DNA from 3 places in the Streptomyces sp. JLBG701 genome. Region 3 is predicted to be linked to each of the others. Evidence: riboswitches for the same ligand, from Rfam matches in the RefSeq annotation. Region 3 holds a riboswitch; each other region holds the start of a gene.
The links. Region 3 has a riboswitch for cyclic di-AMP ahead of AC5DRG_RS38900 (M23 family metallopeptidase). Riboswitches for the same ligand answer to the same signal wherever they lie in the genome.
Positions count from the first base shown of each region.

Region 1 (3,268 bases), 1.6 Mb from region 3:
GTCCCGGCCGCCCGACCCGCACTACGTCGGCGAGTCCTGGCGCGACATGTGGCTCAAGCGCCTGGAGCGGGTGGACCCCTTCCTGCACACCTGGCTGGCCCACCAGACGCGGGACGACTACTGGCGCCACGGCAGCGTCTGCGAGGACTACGGCGCGATCGACGCCGCCGTCCTGGCCGTGGGCGGCTGGCACGACCCGTACCGCGACACGGTCCTGCGCCTGGTCGAACACCTCCCGCCGGACCGCGTACGCGGCCTGATCGGCCCCTGGTCGCACCAGTACCCCGACCGCGGCCTCCCGCCCGGCCCGGCGATCGGCTTCCTCCAGGAGACCCTGCGCTGGTGGGACCAGCACCTGAAGGGCATCGACACCGGCATCATGTCCGAGTCCCTCCTGCGCGCGTACATCAGCGACTCGCACCCCCCGGCGACGGTCTACGAGACCCTCCCGGGCCGCTGGGTGGGCGAACCGGCCTGGCCCTCCCCCAACGTCACGACCATCTCGTACGGCCTTCAGGGCGCCCCTCTTCCGGTCCGTTCCCCCATGCACACGGGCGTCGACGCGGGCCGCTTCTTTCCCTTCGGCAACGACGGCGACCTGCCGCCGGACCAGCGGGACGAGGACGCGAGGTCGGTCTGCTTCGAGTTCGAAGTGCCGGAGGAGGCCTGGGTGTTGGGGCGGCCGAGGGTGCGGCTGCGGCTGACGTCGGAGGTGGGGCGCGGCCAGGTGGTCGCCCGGGTCTGCGACGTGGCGCCGGACGGCTCGTCGACCCTGGTCACCCGGGGTGTGCTGAACCTGTCGGCGCGGCAGGGGCGCGACCGGGCCGTGGCGTGGCCGCCGGGCGCCACGGAGGAGGTGACCTTCGAGCTCAACGGCATCGGTCACGTCTTCCCGCCGGGGCACCGCATCCGCCTCGCGGTCTCCTCGGCGTACTGGCCGTGGATCTGGCCCCAGCCGGAGTCGGCGGCGGGCTTCACGCTGGATCCGGCGGGCAGTGCGCTGGAACTGCCGGTACGAAACCACGAGTTGACGCCGGGGATCCGCTTCGAGGAACCGGAGGAGGCGGAGCCGATCGGCGTGAACTACCCGGCCACGCTGGACGAACCGCGCCCCGAGCGACTGGTCGTCCGCGATGTCGCGAAGGGCGAGTGGCGCCTGGAGGTCGACCCGCGCTACGGCGGTACGCGCGTGTACCCCGACGGTCTGGAATTCACCGAGGACGCGCTGGAGACGTACACGATCAACGAGTCGGACCCCCTGTCGGCCCGCACCCGCTCGGACTGGTCGATCCGGCTGCACCGCCCCGAGATGGCCTGGGACACGACGGTCACCACTCGCTCGGAGATCGCCTGCGACGCGACGGCCTTCGTCACCTCCAACGAGGTGGTCTGCACGGAGGGCGGCGAGGTCGTCTTTCACCGGACATGGGAGAAGCGGATCCCACGGACAGCCGGTTAACCACTACTTGGGCTTCATTGCCCGATTTGCCGCTCTTGCGAACGCCCGTGAGTTGGGTCACTCACGGGCATTCACGCTTTCATGCACCGGAACCCGCCCCTCCCCTTGCGCCGATGGGCAATTGAGGCTTGGCGACCGCAAAGGATCAAGCACCGCATAAGCCTCACAACAAGGTCAACAGGCATGTTCTGTGAATCCGGTACTTGTTCCGGACATGTGCTGTCGCATACGTTCCCGGCCTGTCGGGCGGAACGCCGAATCCTGCCGCCGCTCGCCACACACTCATCGACGACCACTCGCACGGCAGGAGCGGGGGACCCAGGTAAGTCGCCGGACCCGGACGTCTTCGGACATACCGGTACGGCTTGGGGTTAAGTCGTGTCGCTCTACGGCGGCACGGCCGGGCACCTCCCAGCCCGCACCCGACAGCTCACCTCGCAGGCGCCGGAGAGGAAATCCGCCATGCCCGCTGCCGCTCAATACCGTCTCAAGCGCCCCAACCGCCTCGCCCGCAAGCTCGCCGTCCTCGGCACCGGAGCCGCCGTACTGGCCCTCCCGCTCATCGGCGCGACCACCGCGTCCGCGGCCACCACGACCACGGTCACGGCCACCTCGCTGGGATACGCGAACAACCTCGACGGCTGGATCCGGGCCTCCCTCCAGGTCATGGCGCAGAACGGAATCCCCGGGACGTACGACGGCATCTATCGCAACGTCATCCGTGAGTCCTCGGGCAACCCGTACGCCATCAACAACTGGGACTCCAACGCGGCCGCCGGCACCCCGTCCAAGGGCCTGCTCCAGGTGATCGACCCGACCTTCAACGCCTACCACGTGGCCGGCACGTCGTGGGACTCCTACGACCCGGTCGCGAACATCACCGCGGCCTGCAACTACGCGGCGGCGCGGTACGGCTCGATCGACAACGTCTACGGGGCGTACTAGCTCCGCCGGTAGAGCCGCGATGGGTGGTGCCGGGATGTGTCGTCTTGCGTCTGCGGCTTCGTCGTGGCTGGTCGCGCAGTTCCCCGCGCCCCTTGGGCCCTTCGGGCCTTCGGGGCTTCGGGGGTTCGGGGGTTTCAGAGCTGCGGGAACAGTCTTTCCAGGACTACGGCGATGCCGTCGTCCTCGTTCGACAGGGTGATCTCGTCGGCCACCGCCTTGAGTTCGGGATGGGCGTTGGCCATGGCGACGCCGTGGGCGGCCCAGTCGAACATCGGGATGTCGTTGGGCATGTCCCCGAAGGCGATCGTCCGGTCCGGGCTCAGGCCCAGGTGCCGGGCCGCCAGCGCCAGCCCCGTCGCCTTGGTGATGCCGCATGGCTGGAGTTCGACGGTCCCGGGCCCCGACATCGTGACGGTGGCGAGGGAACCCACCACTCCGCGCGCCGTCGACGCCAACTCGTCGTCGGACAGGGACGGGTGGCGCAGCAGGACCTTGCTGATGGGCTCGCCCCAGAGGTCGTCACGCTTCCCGACCTGTACCGCGGGCAGCGTCGGATGGGGCATCAGATACCCCGGTTCGATGAGCGTGAGCCCGTCGACGCCGTCCTGGTCGACGGCCGCGTACACCTGCCCGACCTCGGCCTCGATCTTGCCCAGCGCGGTCTCGGCCAACTCCCGGTCCAGGGTGACGGACCACAGCAGACGGTCCGCGCCGGCGTCGTACAACTGCGCGCCCTGCCCGCACACCGCGAGCCCCCCGCTGCCGAGGTCATCGAGCAGCGGGCGCACTCTCGGCGCCGGCCGTCCGGTCACGACGAGGTGCTGCGCACCGGCTTCAACCACCCTCGCCAGCACGGAAAGGGAC
Region 1 covers NZ_CM178588.1:6,786,505-6,789,772, reverse strand. Annotated here, with positions in the region: gene AC5DRG_RS31470 (CocE/NonD family hydrolase) at 1-1,459, shown strand, start outside; cyclic di-AMP (ydaO/yuaA leader) riboswitch at 1,739-1,918, shown strand; gene AC5DRG_RS31465 (transglycosylase SLT domain-containing protein) at 1,922-2,404, shown strand; gene AC5DRG_RS31460 (HAD family hydrolase) at 2,539-3,268, opposite strand, start outside.
Region 1: it holds a riboswitch for cyclic di-AMP, as region 3 does, so the genes downstream of both, AC5DRG_RS31465 (transglycosylase SLT domain-containing protein) here and AC5DRG_RS38900 (M23 family metallopeptidase) in region 3, are expected to answer to the same signal.

Region 2 (3,268 bases), 3.7 Mb from region 3:
AAGCCGCCCTCGTCGCCGAGGCCGGTGGACAGGCCCTTGGACTTCAGCACGCCCTTGAGGGTGTGGTAGACCTCCGTGCCCCAGCGCAGCGCCTCGGAGAAGGACTCCGCGCCGATCGGGGCGATCATGAACTCCTGGATGTCCACGTTGGAGTCGGCGTGCGAGCCGCCGTTCAGGATGTTCATCATCGGAACGGGCAGCAGGTGCGCGTTCGGGCCGCCCAGGTAGCGGAAGAGCGGCAGGTCGCTGGCCTCGGAGGCGGCGTGCGCGACGGCGAGGGAGACGCCGAGGATGGCGTTGGCGCCGAGCGAGCCCTTGTTGTCGGTGGCGTCCAGGTCGAACATCGCCTGGTCGATCAGGCGCTGCTCGGTGGCGTCGTAGCCGACGAGCTCCGGGCCGATCTGCTCGATGACGGCCAGTACGGCCTTCTCGACACCCTTGCCCTGGTAGCGGTTGGGGTCACCGTCGCGGAGCTCGATGGCCTCGAAGGCGCCCGTGGAGGCGCCGGACGGGACGGCGGCACGACCCGTGCTGCCGTCGTCGAGGCCGACCTCGACCTCGACCGTGGGGTTGCCTCGGGAGTCCAGGATTTCCCGGGCTACGACGACGTCGATGGACGGCACGAGCATCTCCTTCTTGGGATGTGACGCGGCTCTGCAAGACCGCGATGGGTTCTGCGAGACCGAGCCTAACCGGCTCCGGGCGATCAGCCACCGCTTGGACCGGCCCCTGGACAGAACCGAGAGTAAATTGTTTCTGAACTGAACAAAGACGGCCGTACAAAGACGGCCGTACAAAGTCGGCGCAAGAAAAAGCCCCGCCCCGGTGCGTACGGGGGAACACGCACCGGAGCGGGGAGCCTCGTGGGGGACGGGGGTGACCCTCACGAGGCCTTCAGTATGAGGACCACGGATGTGAGGGCGCTGTGGTTCAGCTAGGTCTTACTTGAGGTGGAGCTGCTGACCCGGGTAGATGAGGTCGGCGTCCTCGACGATGTCCTTGTTCAGCTTGAACAGCTTCGCCCAGCCGCCCTTGACGTCGTGCTCCTCGGCGATGGAGCTGAGGGTGTCACCCTTGACGACCTTGTACTCGCCGTCACCCTTCTTGACCTTCTTGCCGGTCGGGGTGGTCACGGTCTTCTTGGCGGCCGGGCGCTCGGCGGAGCGGGAGGCCGACTGCTCGGTCGAGCGAGTGGTGGTGCCGGTGCTCGTGTCGGCGGAGGAGCTGGAGCTGCTGCTGCCGGTGTACGAGGCGCTGGACAGGCCGGTGCCACAGGTCGGCCAGGCACCCTTGCCCTGCGCGGCGAGGACCTTCTCGGCTATCTCGATCTGCTGCGCCTTGGTGGCCTGGTCGGCGGTGGAGGCGTAGGCGGAGCCGCCGTACGCGGCCCAGGTGGAGGCCGAGAACTGGAGGCCGCCGTAGTAGCCGTTACCGGTGTTGATGGCCCAGTTGCCGCCGGACTCGCACTGGGCGACGGTGTCCCACTCGGAGGCGGTGGCGGCGGAGGCGGTGCCGGACGCCATCAGCGGCGCAGCGATGGCGACACCGGTCACGCCGGCCAGTGCGGCGACGCGGGTGGCCTTGGACGGGCGACGGTGCTTGCCCTTACCGGAAAACAGCATGGTTGATCCCCTCACCGACGCCTGCGAGGTGAGCTGTCGGGTTCGGGCCGTGTGAGTTGCCCGGCCGCACACCTTTCGATGTACGACTTCACCCCAAGCCGGTTCCGGCCACTGAAGCCTCGAAGGCTTCAACTGCCGGGCCCGGCACTTACCTTGGGTCCCCCGCTCCTGCCTACGGCGCTGTTGAGCGACGACTGTTCCCGTAGGCCGCTGGCAGGACTCGGCGTTGCGGCAGACGGGGCTCGTGTTGACGAGCGGTGACGACCGTAGACAGGCGATCGCCGGAATTTCAAAGACGATCAGGGCTTCTGAGACTCATCCCACACTTTCCCCAAACCGGACATTCAGCGCGAACCATGACGCGAACTCCCGCTGCTTTTAACCCGTTTAGACACCAAGATCGAGGGTCTGACCGGCGAAGATGTGACTCGGGTCGGACCCGATCGCCTTCTTGTTCGCGGCATAGAGCGCACGCCATCCGCCATCGAGGTCAAGGGAGTCGGCGATGGACGCGAGCGAGTCGCCGGCACGGACTGTGTACGACTCACGCGACTCACTGGCGCCGCGATGCCTGCCGGTGCCGAGCGCGCCCGTGTCGACGAGGGCCGAAGAGCCGACACTCTGCTCGAAGTTGCCCGACTCGTCACCCTTCGTCGCACCTGTGGATGAACTGTCCGTTTCCTGAGGAGCGCTCTCGGTGGACGTCGACGCGGACTCGGAAGACGAAGGCGACTTGTCGGACTTGGTGGAGTTGTCCGCGGAGTTGCCCGTGGAGCCGGCGTCGGCGGAAGCGCCCGGGGAGTCGCTTGAGGAGTCGCTGGACGAAGAGGACGTATCAGATGATTTACCGGAGGAGTCGGACAGACCGGAAGAGCTGGACGAATCCGACGAGTCGGACGAGTCCCCCGCGACACCCGTGTCGACATCCGCCGAAGCCGAGTCCTGGCTGAGCCCGTTGAGCAGGCCGCAGGTGGACCACGCGCCCACACCCTGGTCGTCGAGGAGCTTCTCGGCGACGGCTATCTGCTGCGAGCGGCTGGCCAGGTCGGCGCTCGGGGCGTAGTCCAGGCCGCCGTACTCCTCCCAGTTCTCCTGGCTCAGCTGGAGGCCGCCGTAGTACCCGTTGCCCTCGTTGGCACTCCACGCGCCGCCGCTCTCGCACTCCGCGACGCGATCCCACGTGGTGCCGTCGGCGGCGCTCGCCACCGTCGCCCCGAGGAGCGGGATCGCGATGGCGGAGCCGGTGACTCCGGCCGCGACGAGGATGGCGGGGGCCTGACGGGGGCGACGGTGACGACCGTTCCCGGAGAGCATGTGGGGACCTTTCCGGAGGCAACAGTGACCTGCGCGACGGATGAAGCGGGGGCGTCGCACTGGTACGCGAACGTATCTGCAGTCGATCACTTGTCACAAGTTAATGCCGCGAGGATCACGTGAAGATCACAGACTTGAGGGTTTGTCAGGTTTGCGGTGGCGGAGCGGGGCCCTGCGCAGTCGCCGGACGGAATTAACGGACCGGCGTGAACTCCACAGGCAAAGTGCGCAATCCACGCATGATGAGGCCGCCGCGCCAGCGCAAATCGGTTGGATCCGCCGCGAGTTGGAGGTCTGGGAGGCGGGTGAGGAGCGTGGCGAGCGCCGTCTGG
Region 2 covers NZ_CM178588.1:4,686,525-4,689,792, forward strand. Annotated here, with positions in the region: gene eno (phosphopyruvate hydratase) at 1-629, opposite strand, end outside; gene AC5DRG_RS21435 (transglycosylase family protein) at 942-1,622, opposite strand; cyclic di-AMP (ydaO/yuaA leader) riboswitch at 1,626-1,812, opposite strand; gene AC5DRG_RS21440 (transglycosylase family protein) at 2,010-2,936, opposite strand; gene AC5DRG_RS21445 (cytochrome P450 family protein) at 3,130-3,268, opposite strand, start outside.
Region 2: it holds a riboswitch for cyclic di-AMP, as region 3 does, so the genes downstream of both, AC5DRG_RS21435 (transglycosylase family protein) here and AC5DRG_RS38900 (M23 family metallopeptidase) in region 3, are expected to answer to the same signal.

Region 3 (3,268 bases):
AGGCGATCTTGTGCCGCAGCTGGGTCAGCATGGAGGTCAGCGCGGGGCTTCCGGAGGCCTGGGCGAGCGTCTCGTGGAACCAGCCGCCCAGGGAACGCAGATCCTCGCTGTTGCCCCTCCTGGCACGCTCCTGGCCCAGCCTGACCAGACCGCGCAGCACCTTCAGATGGGCCTCGGTGCGCCGCTGGGCGGCCCGGGCGGCGCCGAGCGGCTCCAGGAGCATGCGCATCTCCAGCAGGTCGGAGGCCTCCTGCTCGGTCGGCTCCGCGACGCACGCGCCCGCGTGCCGCCGGGTCACCACGAAGCCCTCGGCCTCCAGCGTGCGGAGGGCTTCCCGGACGGGGACGCGCGAGACGCCGTAGCGGCGCGCGAGGAGTTCCTCGGTGAGCCGGCTGCCGCGCTCGTAGACACCGGCGACGATGTCGTCCCGGATCGCCGTGCATACCGAGTGCGCCGGAATACGCATGACCGACCTCCGCTTTAATCCCCGTGAAACGTCGACGATTGACGTGTGTTCAGTGACTCTATTGCAATGAGCGGGAATTTCCGATGGCGGGCCGGAATCCATGGATATTTTTTGGACAGCGGGGCCCCTGAAACGCCGAAAGCCCCGGCGGGGGGCCGGGGCTTCAGGGGGCGGAGCGGTCGGTCGTCAGACGTTCACGCCGTGCGAGCGGAGGTAGGCGACCGGGTTGATGTCCGAGCCGTACTCCGCGGTCGTACGGGCCTCGAAGTGGAGGTGCGCTCCGGTGACGTTGCCGGTGGCGCCGGAGAGGCCTATCTGCTGGCCCGTGGTCACCTGCTGGCCGACCGAGACGCCGATGGACGACAGGTGCCCGTACTGGGTGTACGTCCCGTCATTCATCTTGATCACGATGTTGTTGCCGTAGGAGCCGCCCCAGCCGGCCTCGACGACGGTGCCGTAGCCGACCGCGCGGACGCTGGTGCCGGTCGCGGCGTGGAAGTCGATGCCGGTGTGGCTGCCGGAGGACCACAGGGAGCCGCCGGCCTGGTAGCCCGTCGAGACGTAGGAGTTCGCGACCGGGGTGACGAAGGTGTTGAGGCGCTTGCGCTCAGCCGCACGGGCGGCGCGCTCTTTGGCCTCGCGCTCTTCCTTGGCCCTGGCGGCGGCCTTCTTGCGCGCGGCCTTCTCGGCCTTCTCGCGCGCGGCAGCGTCCTCGGCGGCCTGCTTCTGGGCGGCGGCCTGGTCGTCGATCTTCTCGGCGACCGAGTCGCCCATGGTGACGACCGGGATCAGACCGGTCTGCTCGACGGTGTTCTCCGCGGCGAGCGCCGGGGCGGCGAGGGTGCCGATGACGCCGGTGGTGGTGAGGGCCGCGATGCCCGCCGCGCGGGCGGTGGTGCGCTTCATCCGGCTGGGAGCGCGATGCTTCCCGGTGGCGCAGGTGAACGCCATGTAGTGGCTGGTCCTTTCCTTCCTTCTCGCCTACCGGGTTAGCTGACGGGTTCGGAGCAGGAAGGTCTCCTACGGACCCCCTCGCTGCACGCGCGGGCGTCCGATTCACCCCAGGGACTGCACAGAGTGGGTCCCCGGCTCCCCTGGCTCGCGCCGTACGGGGACTCGGCGATGGCTGTCCGGTGCCGCGGACGCGGCGCAGTGCCTGACGGACAGCCCGGACGACGCTAAACGGGACATCTTTCAATCCCCAAACGGATCAAGCGATTTGTAGCGCATGCCACAGGGCAGACAGGCAACCTCTCCCTCAATTCGGACATAAAGGGGCCCTGGTGACTCTTCAGTCACCAGGGCCCCTGTACGCGTGTCGGTACGCGCGTGCCGCTGGTCGGCTCTCTACTCGGCCGGAACGACGGTGACTTCGCCGATTCCGAGCGCCTCGACCGGCTCCGCGATCTGCGCCGCGTCACCGACGAGGATCGTCACCAGGCGGTTCACCGGGAAGGCGCTCACGGCCGCCGCCGTGGCCTCCACGGTGCCGGTGGCGGCGAGCTGCCGGTACAGCGTCGCCTGGTAGTCGTCGGGCAGGTACTGCTCGACCTGGTCGGCCAGCGTGCTCGCGACGGCCGCGGCGGTCTCGTACTTGAGCGGCGCCACGCCGACGAGGTTCTGGACGGCGATGTCGCGCTCGGCGTCGGTGAGTCCCTCGGCGGCGAGCGTGCGCAGCACCGTCCAGAGGTCGTCCAGGGCCGGGCCGGTGTTCGGGGTGTCGACGGAGCCGCTGATGGCGAGCATCGCGGCTCCTGTGCCGTCCGGGGCGGCCCTGAGGACCTGCCCGAACGCCCGTACGCCGTAGGTGTAGCCCTTCTCCTCGCGCAGGACGCGGTCCAGGCGGGAGGTGAGGGTGCCGCCCAGGCAGTACGTGCCGAGCACCTGGGCGGGCCACACGCGGTCGTGCCGGTCGGCGCCGACGCGGCCGATGAGCAGCTGCGTCTGGACGGCACCGGGGCGGTCCACGATGACGACGCGGCCGGTGTCGTCGGCGGTCACCGGCGGCACGGGCAGCGGCTCGGCGCTGGAGCCCGTCCAGGAGCCGATCGTGTCGCCGAGCAGCTCGTCGAGGTCGATCCCGGTGAGGTCGCCGACGACCACGGCGGTGGCCGTGGCGGGCCGGACGTGCTTCTCGTAGAAGGCGCGTACCGCCGCCGAGTCGATGTTCCGGACCGTCTCCTCGGTGCCCTGACGCGCGCGTGACATGCGCGCGGTGGCCGGGAACAGCTCCTTGTAGAGCTCCTTGGCCGCGCGGCGGGAGGGGTTGGCCAGCTCGTGCGGGATCTCGTCGAGACGGTTGTCGACGAGCCGCTCGACCTCGCTGTCCGCGAACGCGGGCGCCCTGAGGGCGTCGGCGAGCAGCCCGAGCGCCTTGGCGAGGCGCGAGGCCGGCACTTCGAGGCTCAGCCGTACGCCGGGGTGGTCGGCGTGCGCGTCAAGCGTGGCCCCGCAGCGCTCCAGCTCGGCGGCGAACTCCTCCGCGGTGTGCTTGTCCGTGCCCTCGGAGAAGGCACGCGCCATGATCGTGCCAACGCCGTCCAGACCGGCCGGCTCGGCGTCCAGGGGCGCGTCCAGGAGGACCTCAACGGCGACGACCTGCTGACCGGGGCGGTGGCAGCGCAGCACGGTCAGGCCGTTGTCGAGCGTCCCGCGCTCCGGCGCCGGGAACGCCCACGGCCTTGCCTCGCCGGCCTGCGGCTGGGAGTGGAACTCCATCGTGGCGAGCTCGGTCACTTGGCCGCCTCCTCGTTCTTGTCGCCGGCCTCGACCGTGGCCTCGGCCTCGGGGTCTTCGGGGGGA
Region 3 covers NZ_CM178588.1:8,435,131-8,438,398, reverse strand. Annotated here, with positions in the region: gene AC5DRG_RS38905 (GntR family transcriptional regulator) at 1-466, opposite strand, end outside; gene AC5DRG_RS38900 (M23 family metallopeptidase) at 653-1,417, opposite strand; cyclic di-AMP (ydaO/yuaA leader) riboswitch at 1,431-1,598, opposite strand; gene AC5DRG_RS38895 (M16 family metallopeptidase) at 1,814-3,202, opposite strand; gene AC5DRG_RS38890 (M16 family metallopeptidase) at 3,199-3,268, opposite strand, start outside.